DNA from 3 places in the Exiguobacterium sp. s34 genome. Region 3 is predicted to be linked to each of the others. Evidence: riboswitches for the same ligand, from Rfam matches in the RefSeq annotation. Region 3 holds a riboswitch; each other region holds the start of a gene.
What was found. Region 3 has a riboswitch for S-adenosylmethionine ahead of msrA (peptide-methionine (S)-S-oxide reductase MsrA). Riboswitches for the same ligand answer to the same signal wherever they lie in the genome.
Positions count from the first base shown of each region.

Region 1: another riboswitch for S-adenosylmethionine. It lies ahead of KNO87_RS10845 (Na+/H+ antiporter NhaC family protein); the one in region 3 lies ahead of msrA (peptide-methionine (S)-S-oxide reductase MsrA).
Region 2: another riboswitch for S-adenosylmethionine. It lies ahead of KNO87_RS02745 (2,3-diketo-5-methylthiopentyl-1-phosphate enolase); the one in region 3 lies ahead of msrA (peptide-methionine (S)-S-oxide reductase MsrA).

Region 1 is NZ_JACSKE010000004.1:280,930-285,184, reverse strand. Features, by position in the region: gene KNO87_RS10850 (GGDEF domain-containing protein) at 1-1,654, shown strand, start outside; SAM riboswitch class I at 1,753-1,848, shown strand; gene KNO87_RS10845 (Na+/H+ antiporter NhaC family protein) at 1,918-3,201, shown strand; gene KNO87_RS10840 (TVP38/TMEM64 family protein) at 3,219-3,863, opposite strand; gene trhO (oxygen-dependent tRNA uridine(34) hydroxylase TrhO) at 4,092-4,255, shown strand, end outside.
Region 2 is NZ_JACSKE010000001.1:554,665-558,919, reverse strand. Features, by position in the region: gene KNO87_RS02750 (2-hydroxy-3-keto-5-methylthiopentenyl-1-phosphate phosphatase) at 1-603, opposite strand, end outside; gene KNO87_RS02745 (2,3-diketo-5-methylthiopentyl-1-phosphate enolase) at 600-1,754, opposite strand; SAM riboswitch class I at 1,825-1,926, opposite strand; SAM riboswitch class I at 2,132-2,234, shown strand; gene mtnK (S-methyl-5-thioribose kinase) at 2,316-3,467, shown strand; gene mtnA (S-methyl-5-thioribose-1-phosphate isomerase) at 3,464-4,255, shown strand, end outside.
Region 3 is NZ_JACSKE010000003.1:209,343-213,597, reverse strand. Features, by position in the region: gene KNO87_RS08030 (amidase family protein) at 1-1,175, opposite strand, end outside; gene KNO87_RS08025 (hypothetical protein) at 1,289-1,450, shown strand; SAM riboswitch class I at 1,495-1,594, shown strand; gene msrA (peptide-methionine (S)-S-oxide reductase MsrA) at 1,662-2,186, shown strand; gene KNO87_RS08015 (DM13 domain-containing protein) at 2,288-2,812, shown strand; gene KNO87_RS08010 (hypothetical protein) at 2,958-3,182, shown strand; gene KNO87_RS08005 (SRPBCC family protein) at 3,531-3,953, opposite strand; gene KNO87_RS08000 (GRP family sugar transporter) at 4,164-4,255, opposite strand, start outside.

The DNA of each region.
Region 1 (4,255 bases), on a different contig from region 3:
GCTCGGTTGGAGTATATGGAGTGCCTTATTCATCTTCACCATCTCGTTATTTGCATTGGATGTCCTACACGCCCCGACGATTGATCCATTGTCGTTTATTTTAATTTCATTATTGGTCATCATTTTTCAACTCGACTCGATCGAAGTCAAAGGTGTGTACTTCACTTTTTCTGAAAGTATCGTCTTAATCTTATTTTTATTCTTTGGATTTGAAACAGCACTCATCGTCAACCAAATCGGGTTGTTCGTCTTTCAATTCGCCAATTTGAAACCGAAAGTCGCCATCCGTCGCTTCCGCTTCACGTATCCTTGGAATGCCATTACGGCGTACTTAGAAATCGTCATCCCGGCAGCGGTTTATCTCGCCCTTGGTGGCGAGACCGGTCTCGACTTTTATTCGCAAGATTCGTTCGTGCCGCTTGCCGGACTGTTCCTTGCCATCTTCTTAAACACGGTATTCCAAAAATATCAGGTGAAATGGTGGTTCCGCGTCGACATCGCATTGAGCGATTTTATGAAAATCGCTTTCTACACATACGTCGTCAGTTTGACCTTCATTTTAGCGGCATCATTCTTCCGGGAGACGAGTTTACTGGTCGTCAGTAGTATCGCCGCTGCCTTGACGTTCTTCATTAAACGACTTCTCATTCAAAAAGAACGGCAAGACGCCTTCAAATCTTTGATCGAGCAATATGATGAAGCTAAAGAAGCCGTCTCTTTGTCACAGAGTGAGGCGCAAGCAATCGAAGTCTTTTTAAGTCAGTGTGAACAGTTGAACCATTACGACGAAGGTTATATCGAGTTCAAATTGTTCGACCGCACGCTCTACTTCGATTTGAAGACGCGACAGCCCATCGATCGACCGGTCGTCTTTGCACTGCTTGAGATGAGTCAACCAATCGAGCAAATTCTCGACTATGAGATGCGGTTTGAATGGGATACCGCACTTTCCGACGCCTTCCATGACGATTATCATAGCTTTGTTTCTGTCCGTTCGGAGGAAATCGAAGAGATTCGTACATGGATCGTCATGACGGGAGAACCCGTATACGCATATCCGAAAATCATTCAGCATGAAATCATCAAGTTGTTGAAATCGTTCAATCGAACGATTAGCCGTTGTCACGAGCGGGATCGTCTCTATACCGAGAGCCGGACAGACAGTTTGACGCTTCTTGCCAATGCGCGTGCGTTTTATGAATACGGCATTCAACAAATATCGGATATGTCGATGTATCCGATATCTGTCGCCATGCTCGATATTGATTTCTTCAAAAAAATTAACGATACGTACGGTCATCAGGTCGGTGACCGAGTGTTACAAGAATTCGGTCGACGCATTCGGCAAGTACTTCGAACGGATGACTTTGCCGCGCGTTATGGCGGCGAAGAATTCATTTTACTACTCAACCATTGTGACATGACCCAAGCCATCGAAATCACAGAGCGGATTCGCCACCAAATCGAAGCGAAACCGTTCCTTGTTGACCATCATGAGATTTCTGTGACCGCGTCTATCGGGGTCGATACGATTGAAGCATTCGGGAACAAGCGTCTAGATGACACGATTCGAAACGCTGACCGTGCGCTCTATGTCGGTGGGAAATACGCAGGGCGGAACCGAGTAGCCCACTTCAACAATTTAACGACGTAAACTCCCCTTTCTCACATCGAATTGGGGAGTTTTTAGGTTGACAACCGGATTCGAAACAGGTACGTTAGGGAACGTGTTTAATAATTAGATAGATTCACTTTTTATCGAGAGAGACGGAGGGACTGGCCCTGTGAAGTCTCGGCAGCGGGGAACCTGTGCCAAATCCAGCGGGCGTATTGCTCGAAAGATGAAAAGGGTATTTCGCACGAAGGACCTTTTTCTCAAGAAAAAGGTCCTTTTTATTTTTTAGTGAGGTGATTATTTTGGAACAACCAACAGCCAACAAGTGGGCACTTTTGCCATTATTCGTCTTTTTGCTCTTTTTCATCGGGGCAGGTGTCTACTATGGGGATTTTTATAAGTTCCCAGTTCTCGTCGCAGCGATCATCGCATTGCTAGTCGCAGCATTCATGACAAAAGGAAGTGCGACACAAACCGTGGAGCGCATCGCACAAGGTGCCGGAAATCCGGGAATCATCATTATGATTTTTATTTTCTTACTCGCCGGTGCCTTTTCGACCGTAGCCGAATCGATTGGCGCCATCGACGCGACGGTTAACGCCGCGTTGACGCTCTTACCGCCATCGCTTCTCTTGAGCGGACTATTCGTCATCGCTGCTTTCATTTCAATGGCGATGGGAACATCGACCGGAACGATCGCAGCACTTGCACCCATTGCTCTCGGTATTCATGAAGAGAGTGGCGTGAACGTCGCCATCGCAGCCGCCGCAGTTGTCGGAGGCGCGATGTTCGGGGACAACCTTTCGTTCATTTCGGATACAACAATTGCCGCCGTAAGGACGCAACGGACGAACATGCGTGATAAGTTCCGGACAAACTTCTGGATTGTCTTACCCGCCGCTATCATCACGACGATTTTACTAGCGGTCTTATCGAACGGTGAGTCGACGGTCGATGTCGCTGCATTCGAATGGTATAAACTGATTCCCTATCTCGCGGTTATCGGCTTAGCGTTAACAGGACTGAACGTTATTCTCGTCCTTTTGGGCGGCATCACGCTCACTGGTATCATCGGTCTCCTCGACGGAAGCTTATCGGTGACAGCATTCGTGACCGCTATCGCCGACGGCATGGTCGGCATGGCCGAAATCTCGTTTCTGACGTTACTCATGGGCGGACTCGTCGGACTCATCTCGCACAACGGCGGACTCACGTATTTGCGTGACGCGTTGACGTCACGAATCCAAAAACGTGCCGGTGCCGAGTGGAGTATCGCTGGTCTTGTCAGCGCGACGAACGTGGCGACGGCAAACAATACAATTTCGATTCTCGTAGCCGGACCGCTTGCCGCAAACATTGCGGACGAATATGATATCGAACGGAAAAAATCAGCGAGTGTACTCGATATCTTCTCATGTGGGGTACAAGGAATTCTGCCATATGGAGCACAACTCCTCATCGCGGCAGAGCTGACGAAGACCGCATCGCCGGACCTCGTGCCGTTCATGTTTTATCCGTTCCTCCTCTTTATTTGTGGAGGGATCGCCATCGCATTTAACTTCCCGCGCTTTAAAAAACAGTCTTAAGCGAAAACACCCCTTGTTCAAAGGGGTGTTTGTCGTTTCGTGACCATTTCTTGTTTCAGTTGCTCGTTTCGTTTCTTGAAAGCGCGTCGTTTGAGAATTTCTTCTAATCCCCGGCTGATGGCCCATAATGCGACCAAAAGAAGACCGAGCATCGATAAACGAAATGGACTTTGGATAAACTCTTCCCACTGATCCCCGATGACAGAGAAAATGACGACGACGAGTAGTTTCCCGAATCCTGCCGCTAAAATGAATGTGCGGAGCGGCATCTGAATAAGCGCCAGCAAATAAGTGATCAAACTGACCGGGATGAACGGAAGTGAATACAAGAATCCGAGTGAAATCGGACTCATATGATTGATTCGTTCTAACCAATAAACCGCCACCTTATGTTTTTCGAGCCAGCGCGTCATCGGTTTTCGGAACACATACCGGACGGCTGCGAAGACGACAATTGTTCCGAGAAGGTTCCCAATCCACGATAAAAGGACTCCTAATAAAAAACCGTATGTCGCCGCATTGGCAGAAATGATTAAAACGAGTGGCAAAAACGGAAAGATCGCCTCTAAAAATGGAGCGCCGAGTCCGGCCCAAGGACCGCCAGGCAAGCTTTGAAGCCATTCAATCAATTGGATGATGTACTGTTGGAGAGAAGTGAGCATAGTCGTTCCACCTTCAACTTTCGTTACTACTACTCTATTACCCGAATTCGATTTACAAGACGCATCTCCCTGCATTCGTCAAAAAAAATTAAAAACCATTTGCGAAAATTCGCCGTGATATTTATCATATAATAATGGACTTGTGGTTGCAGGCAAGTCTATTCGTCGAACGACACAACCCAACGTTCGTTTTCCTGCAAAAAACTGAACACAGGGGAGCAACACAACATGGAAACAAAACCAATGCGGGTCTTGCTGTACTATAAGTATGTCAACATCGAAGACCCAGAAACACTCACGCAAGAACATTTGAAGTATTGTAAGGATCTCGGCATCAAAGGACGTATCTTGATTTCCTCCGAAGGAATTAACGGGACGTGCTCTGGTACTTG
Region 2 (4,255 bases), on a different contig from region 3:
AAACGGAATATGTTGGATTCCTTCCGTCTCACAAAGAGAGATCAATTGACCACGCGCATACACGACATCGGCCCGTTTAGCGATTTCAAAATCGGTGACCGAGTCGCCGATGACAATCAACGTGTCGGTAGGTGAGACGATCTGTCGGGCAATCGTCGGCTTGCAACATCCACAATCGTTCGAGCAATAGGCATCGCATGAATGAGGCCATGTGACGCGTGCCGTCTCTCCTGAAAAGTCAACGTGATTGCAGTAAATGTGTTCAGGTACGACATGACCTTCTAGAATCGGATGGACGAAAAAGTCCATACCGCCACTGACGACATCAAATCGGAAGCCAAGTGACTGCGTCTCTTGTAAAAACTCGATGAACCCTGGCCGAAGCGTGATGGTCGAAAGAAGAAACTCACGGTATCGTACTTCCTGGTCACTCGGAAGTAAGCCGAACATCTGACCGACACCTTCTCGGATGGAGAGCGTCTGGTTCAAGACGGCATCTTTGAGCTCGACCCAATCAGGAGGTGCGAACTGTCGCATCAACGCGATGATGTTATCTTCTTCGGTGATCGTCCCGTCGAAGTCACAGATGACATGCGTGCTCATCGTGCACCCCACGCATCCAACGCGGTCGATAGTGCATCGGTATCGTTCGTCTTGCCAAGCGTCTGGTCAATCGCCTGTCGGAACGCCTTCGCTCCAGCGACCGCACCGTCTGGATGCCCATGAATCCCGCCGCCGGCATTGATGACGACATCCGTTCCGAAGTCTCGAACCAAGTCCGGGACGAGTCCAGGATGAATCCCGGCAGATGGGACCGTCAGAATCGGTTTCGTCCAATGGGGTTCTGTCGCATACGTCTGAATCTGTTGCGCTTCGTCTTTCGGTGTCGACAGCGAACCATACGGCGACGGGAAGAGCGTCAAGTCCGCCCCGGCGAGTCGAATCAGTTTCCCGAAAAGGAGGGAATGGCGGACTGATCCAGTCAACGCCCCCGCAAAAGCGGGATGTGCCAAAATCGGAACGTGAATCTCAGAGTCTTTGGCGAGTTCTCGCAAGGCATCGAGCCCATACGTATACACGTTAAACAAGAGCGCGGTCGCGCCAGCCTCAATCAATTGCTTCGCCTGTTCGCGTAACGTGAAGACGGGTCCACTCAATGTCACGGCGTATAGAACGGAGCGACCCGTCAATTCTTGATGTTCTTGAATGATCGATGCCCCGACCCGTGCCCGTTCGAGCGACGGGGTAAGTGGATTGTCATATAAAATCTCATCGTCCTTGACGAGGTCGATTCCGCCGTTGAATTGGTCACGGAGCTGTGTCGCCAAAAAGTCGAGGTCCCGTCCGATAACACCTTTGAAGATACTCATGGCGAGCGGTCGGTCGTGTACACGAAGGATGTCGCGAACACCTTCGACACCGAATGTGGCACCAGGGAAGTCTGATGCGAGCTCTTCCGGGAGTGATAGGTCAATCAGTTGGACGCTTGGGTCGAGTGATAGTTTTCCAAACGTCGTCGTCAGAATGGACGAGAAGTCTGGCGTCACATTATGTAGCGGGTAACGAATAGAGAAGCGACTCGTCGTTTCTTGTTGGGACGTCTCGATGACCTCACCACGGAACGCCTGCAGTTGATGTTGCTCGATGTGGTTCAACTCGGTCCACGTGCCGACGGTCAGCTCATGTGCGATTTTTTCAGCCACGCGTTCGACGTGATCGGTATGTTTGATTTCATAAGTAGCGATAATTCCCATAAGTTCCTCCTTTCAGGTCAAACAAAAAATGACCTCATGCCAAGGCAAGAGGTCATTCGAAAACAATGAACTCTTATCTCTCAGCGATAGCTGCAAGAATTAGCACCGTGCCATTTCTGGTCGGTTGCTGCGACATCATCGGGCTTGTCCCTCCGTCTGCTCTTGATAAGAATAGTTGTGAAGTTGTGAAATTTAATTGAATTTTTACATAGAATCGCTCACTCGTCAATTCCTTTTTTTGAGAAAAAAAGTTTGAAAATAATGTTTCTATATATGCGTGTCAAAAATAGGGAGTCGACCGAAAATAGAGGATTGACAACTAGCGTCTCGAGTCCGTAATATTCGTCTCAACACGTCAAACACAATTAAATCATTTACTCTTATCGCGAGTTGGCAGAGGGAATTGGCCCTAAGACGCCGCAGCAACCGACCATTTGGCACGGTGCTACATCCACCAGACATATGTCTGAAAGATGAGAGGAACAACCAATTTGGGTGTGCCTCTTTCTCGCGGAGAAAGGGGCTTTTTTCATGTATATGCACAGGAAAGGGGAAAGCATCATGGCTTATAAGGCGTTTACAGAACAGAGTGTCGTCGACCATGTTCGACAGTTGGGGTTACTAGAAGAGGGGATCGCAGAATGTGAGGAAATCGGAGATGGAAATTTAAATCTCGTCTTTCGCGTTCGCCAAGGCGATACGTCATTGATTGTGAAACAGGCGTTACCATACGCAAAAGTCGTTGGAGAGAGCTGGCCGCTCACGCTTGATCGGTCTTGGATTGAACAGCTGGCCCTTCGTGAGTTTTCCAAAGTCGTTCCACAGTTCGTACCGGGTGTCCTCGGGAGCGACCGTGAACTCGCTTATACGATTTTGGAAGATTTATCAGCTTTTGAGATTGTCCGCACCGGCTTTCTAAAAGGCGAGAGCTATCCGAATTTAGCGCGTCACGTCGGTACATTCCTCGGTGAAACGTTGTTTGCGACGTCTGACTATGCGAACGGTCCACTCGTCAAGAAACAAATCGAAAAGGAGTATTATAATCCAGAACTGTGCGATATCACGGAGAAACTCATCTTTACCGACCCGTATCGCGATGCAGAATCGAATCAGATTGAATCTGCCATTCGTACAGATGTTGAAAAATTATGGTCAGATCTCGCCCTGAAGATTGAAGTGGCCAAATTGAAGGTCGGGTTCGTGACGAAACATGAAGCGTTATTACATGGAGATTTACATACAGGAAGTATTTTTGCGACGCGTCAAGAAACGAAAATCATCGATCCTGAGTTTGCGTTTTATGGTCCGTTCGGCTTTGATATCGGTCAAATCATTGCTCATTTAGTGTTCTCGACGTATGCGCATCCGTTGAAACGGTTCGAACGCTTCACAGAAGTGCTCACCGTCTGGGAGACGTTTGAAAAAACGTTCCGCACACGCTTCACACAGGCGGTCGAACCGTTCAACACAGTAGGATTCGTGGACGAACTGTTGCCGTCGATTTTGAGTGATGCGATTGGTTACGCAGGCTGTGAACTGATTCGTCGAACGATTGGTCTTGCTGGGGTCGCTGACTTAGAAACACTACCAGACGACCTTCGCATCGAACGGAAACGCCACTCCTTAGAACTCGGCACGCGCCTCATCAAACAGCGCCATCAGATTCAATCGATTGACCAGTTGATTCCAGTCCTGTCGGAGGTGCGAGTATGAGTGTGCAAAGTATTCATTTCGATGCCGACACTGAAATCTTGACGATTTTAGATCAGACACAGTTGCCGCAAGAAGAGCGCTATATTGAAGTGTTGACGCTCGAACAGGCCGAACATGCGATCAAGTCGCTTCAAGTTCGAGGAGCACCGGCCATCGCCTATTTCGGGGCGTTCGTCCTCGCAAAAGAAGCATCACGTCTGCAAGATAATCCATATTTTCACCGCCAATTGGACCAAGTCGGGCAACGATTGATTGCGACCAGACCGACGGCGGTCAACTTACAGCACGTCATCGAATCACTCCTACGATTGAACGTAGGGGAGGACTTTGAACAGATCGCAAAAGCAATTAAAGAGCGTGCGATTGAAATTTATGAACAAGACGTGGCGACGTATCGCACGATTGGTGAGCATGCGCTCACCGTGTTACCCGCCGGTGGCAATGTATTGACGATTTGTAACGCCGGTGCCATTGCGACGTCACGTTATGGTACTGCGCTTGCCCCATTCTATGTCGGAAAAGAGCGTGGCATCCCGTTTCGGGTGTTCGCATCGGAAACCCGTCCACTGCTTCAAGGGGCACGGTTGACCGTATGGGAACTCGACCGGGCAGACATCGATGTCACGTTGATCACCGACAATATGGCGGCGTGGACGATTCAGACGAAACAAGTCGATGCCATCATCGTCGGGGCGGACCGCATCACACGTACCGGTCATACAGCCAATAAAATCGGGACGCTCCAGCTCGCAATTTTGGCGAAACACTACAACATCCCGTTCTATGTC
Region 3 (4,255 bases):
GCGTCAATCCCTTCTGTTTTCGCTAAACGAACGTCCTCGATGCGACGGTCGAGATAGCTCGCTTCAATCAGTTTCCCAGATCGGGCGTTCGCTTCTTCAAAAATGGTTTGACCGTGCGGAATCGATTCAGGGTGTTCTGCGTTCCACTCGATCAAGTCAGAAAGCGTCTTAAAAGGCACGGTTGTGTTCGCAAGATACGCCTCGATCCCGAGCTTGAATTCGTCGAACAGAATGTCTGCTTGTTCAAGCCCCGTATGCTTTGGTAGCGTGACCTCGACGAGTTCTACCTCGGCTTGACGCAACAAGCGAAGCGCCTGTTCATACAACCCGACTTCTTCTTCCGAAATGTCCGGTCTGATGAACCCGACACGCATCCCGACCGCCTGCCTCACATCGAGACATGTCACATAAGGCGGTCCGACAGGAGTCTCTAGAGTCGCCGGATCCGATTCATCCTCACTACATATCGTCTGTAAAGCGATGACCGCATCACGGAGTGTCCGCGCCATCGGTCCAGCCGTATCTTGAGAACGTGAAATCGGGATGATTCCCGAGCGGCTGATCAGTCCAACGGTCGGCTTGATTCCGACGATGCCATTATGCACGCTCGGGTGTACGATTGAACCACTCGTCTCAGATCCAACTGCAAGAAGCGTTAAATTTGCCGCAACCGCAGATGCCGACCCTGAACTTGATCCTCCGACATCTAGTTGGTCCCCATACGGATTCATCGTCTGGCCACCGACGGCACTCCAACCGTTCGGCATGTCTTCTGTCAAGAAGTTGGCCCATTCGGACAGGTTTGCTTTACCGAGAATGATGGCCCCGTCAGCCCGTAACCGTTTGACGAGCTCGGCATCCCGACCTGCGAAATGATGTCGCATCGCGGCAGCACCTGCCGTTGTCCGCATCAGTCCGCCCGTTTCGATATTATCTTTGATCAATACGGGAATCCCAAGTAGTGGTTTGCGTACCCCTTTTTTATAGCCCCGGTCTGCCGCCTCTGCCTCGAAAAGTGCGTCCGGATTCACCTGGATCACTGCATGGAGTCGATCATTATATGTCGCAATCCTTTTTAGATAATACGCGGTCACGTCTCTTGCTGTGAATTTCCCTTCTTTATAGCCACGATGCGCGTCTTCGATTGTCAGCTCTAACAATTGTGATTGTTTCATTGTTCATTCCTCCTTTACCTCCCCCCCTTTATTCGTGTTATATGCTTGATTTCCTTTTCTCATCGCCAAGTCGATGTGTTCTTGTTACACTTAAGAAAAAACAGGAGGTTCCTATGACGCGCTCCTACGTATTCGTGTTGCTCGCCGTATTCGGTCTATTTTTCTTGCAATTATATGGTGAGAATGTGCCGTATGGTACGTTCATCTCCATCGCATTGATTGGATTCATCATCGTCTTGACGATTTTTCAGTTAAAACGAAAACCGAATCATTGACGAAAGTATTTTGAGGGTGGTATGATGCTTTCACCAACTACATATCGATATCAAGAGTGAACGAGAGATCTGGCTCCATGACTTCACAGCAACCTGCCTCAGGCAAGGTGCTACGACCAGCAAGGGAAACCTTGGACGATATGACGAGAGCGCTCATGTCATCCGACGTGAGCGCTTTTTTGTTGAAATACGATTTGGAGGGAACGACAAGATGGAAAAAGCAACATTTGCAGGCGGCTGTTTTTGGTGCATGGTGACACCTTTTGAAGAACTACCAGGGATTGAAGGAATCGTGTCCGGCTATATGGGAGGACATATCGACAATCCGACATATGAACAAGTAAAGACTGGGACGACCGGACATCTAGAAGTCGTTCAGATCACATACGATCCAGCTCTTTTCTCATACGAGCGTCTCCTAGAACTCTATTGGATTCAGACAGACCCGACCGATGACGGTGGGCAGTTCCAAGACCGTGGGCCTCAGTATGCCCCAGCCATCTTCTATCACACGGAGGAGCAGCGAATCGCTGCGGAAGCGAGTCGCGATGTGTTAGCGGCAAGTGGACGTTTCACGGCCCCAATCGTCACAAAAATCATTCCGGCGATAACGTTCTTTGCTGCAGAAGACTACCATCAGGACTATCATAAAAAGAATCCAAAACATTACAAGGAAGACCGGGCCATCTCGGGACGCGACGCGTTTATCGAGGAGAACTGGACCGAGACGGTATGATGTTCAATTGACGCGAATGTATTAATTCGCGTCTTTTTATAAGCCCATGATTCGGGAAAAGAAATGTAACGATTCAAACACATGAATAGGAGGATTCACACATGAAAACTCGTTCAAAAATCATCATCGGTGTAATCGGCGTAGCCGTGATCGCCATCGCCTGGTGGCTCATCTCACCACTATTTTTGACTGAGACGGTCGATGAAGGATTGCCGCCGACCGCTGTCGAATCACCAGCTCCAGAGGAAGATGAATCAGAACAAGAGACGGCCGATACAGCGGAAGCACAAACGACTCAAACCGAAGTAGCAGGTGTGTTCATGGACGGGGAGAAAAATTACGAGACGACCGGCACGATTCGCTCAGTTGAAGCAGAAGACGGAACTTACCTGCGATTTGAAGAGTTTGAGACGACGAACGGTCCTGACTTGTTTGTATATTTGACGAAACCAGGCTTGGAAGTGTCTGAAGGGATTCGACTCGGGGCACTTAAGGGGAATACAGGAAATCAAAACTATTTAGTTCCGGCTGATGTCGATTTGACAGAATATAGCAAGGTAGTGATTTGGTGTCGTGCTTTTAGTGCAACGTTCGGGACGGGTGAATTAAGCACATCGAGTGAATAATCAATATTATGCAGCGGGTACATGTAATGCACTCGCTGTTTTTGCATGTAGTAAAAATTGTATAATGCCCAAATTTCAACTATTTGTTCGTAAGATGTTCATGATACAATATGGTAAAGTATGGAGCTGACAGGAGGGGTCACAAGTGATTTCAAATGAGTCATCGTACCGCACGTATTTTTGGAAACGTTTTTGGATCTTCTTTTTGCCGATTGTGACAATCGGTATTTTGTCTGATCCAATGATTATGGAAAATACGTTTAGTAGTTTTGAGGATATTGGAGAGTTTGTCTTCTATTCCGTTTATTATGTCGTCGTCATAGGAGGATTGACTGCCTTTGCCATTTCTTTGAAGTGGAGAAGAAAATGAAGTTCTCACGATTTATGGCAACCTTTATTTTTTCGATTGTTATGATGTTTTCGCTTCCGTTTATGATGCCTGTGTTTGAAGCGTTTGCTTAGTTTCACAATGTATTTATGTATGTACTCTTTGCATCACCTGTCATATTTACTTACGGAATTTCATTATCCAACTTTTCATAGTTTTTGGGTCACTGTATTAGATTTAACGATCTCACTCTGTTGTTCATGATCGATTCTAAAGATAACATCCTCTACATATACATATACAAGCGGTTTTTATTGCTATCATGCCAAACAGCAGTATACATGTAAACTTCATCATATATACTGCTGATTATTAGATTACTCGATCACCTTACTTATTCTTCTCATTCGCATATCGAGTGAAATTGTCGAGGATTGCCTGCCATCCTTGACGTTGCAACTCAACCGGATTCATCGAGTCCGCATCAAACGTTTCAACAATCTTTGTTTGATCACCTTCTGGTACGAATGAAATTCTCACTCTCCGTTCATCATCGAGGCGATATTGAATAAGCTCGTTCACTTGAATTTCCTCATACACGCCTTCAAAATCGAACCCCATACTGTTGTCTTTTGCTTCCATCCGACTGCGAAACTTCCCACCGACGCGTAAGTCATTCTCCGCTTCGGTCGTATGCCAATCTTCAGATGCATGATTCCATTGTTTGATATGATCAGGGGCTGTCCAGAGTTCCCAGACTTTTTCGATTGGTGTATCCACAAGCGTCGAGATCGTCACTACATTTGATTCCATGATTGTTTTCTCCTTTACTCTACATTTTTTTGATTCATCACGAATGCGTTGCACGTCCTATATGACGAACGCAACATGGGATTACTTCCCTATCGATTACGTCATCTCCTGCTATCCTTTTAACGATTAAAATTTACTCAAAAGAAAGACCCTGAATGGCACTCTAGACCGAGTGAACATTCAGGGTTCTTTTCATTTCATCATCGAAATTTAACTCTTGGCAATCCCAAGCATAAATCCAGCGACGACAATGAGACCGATTCCCATAAAGACAAAGACACGTTCTTTTGTCGTCTTCTCTT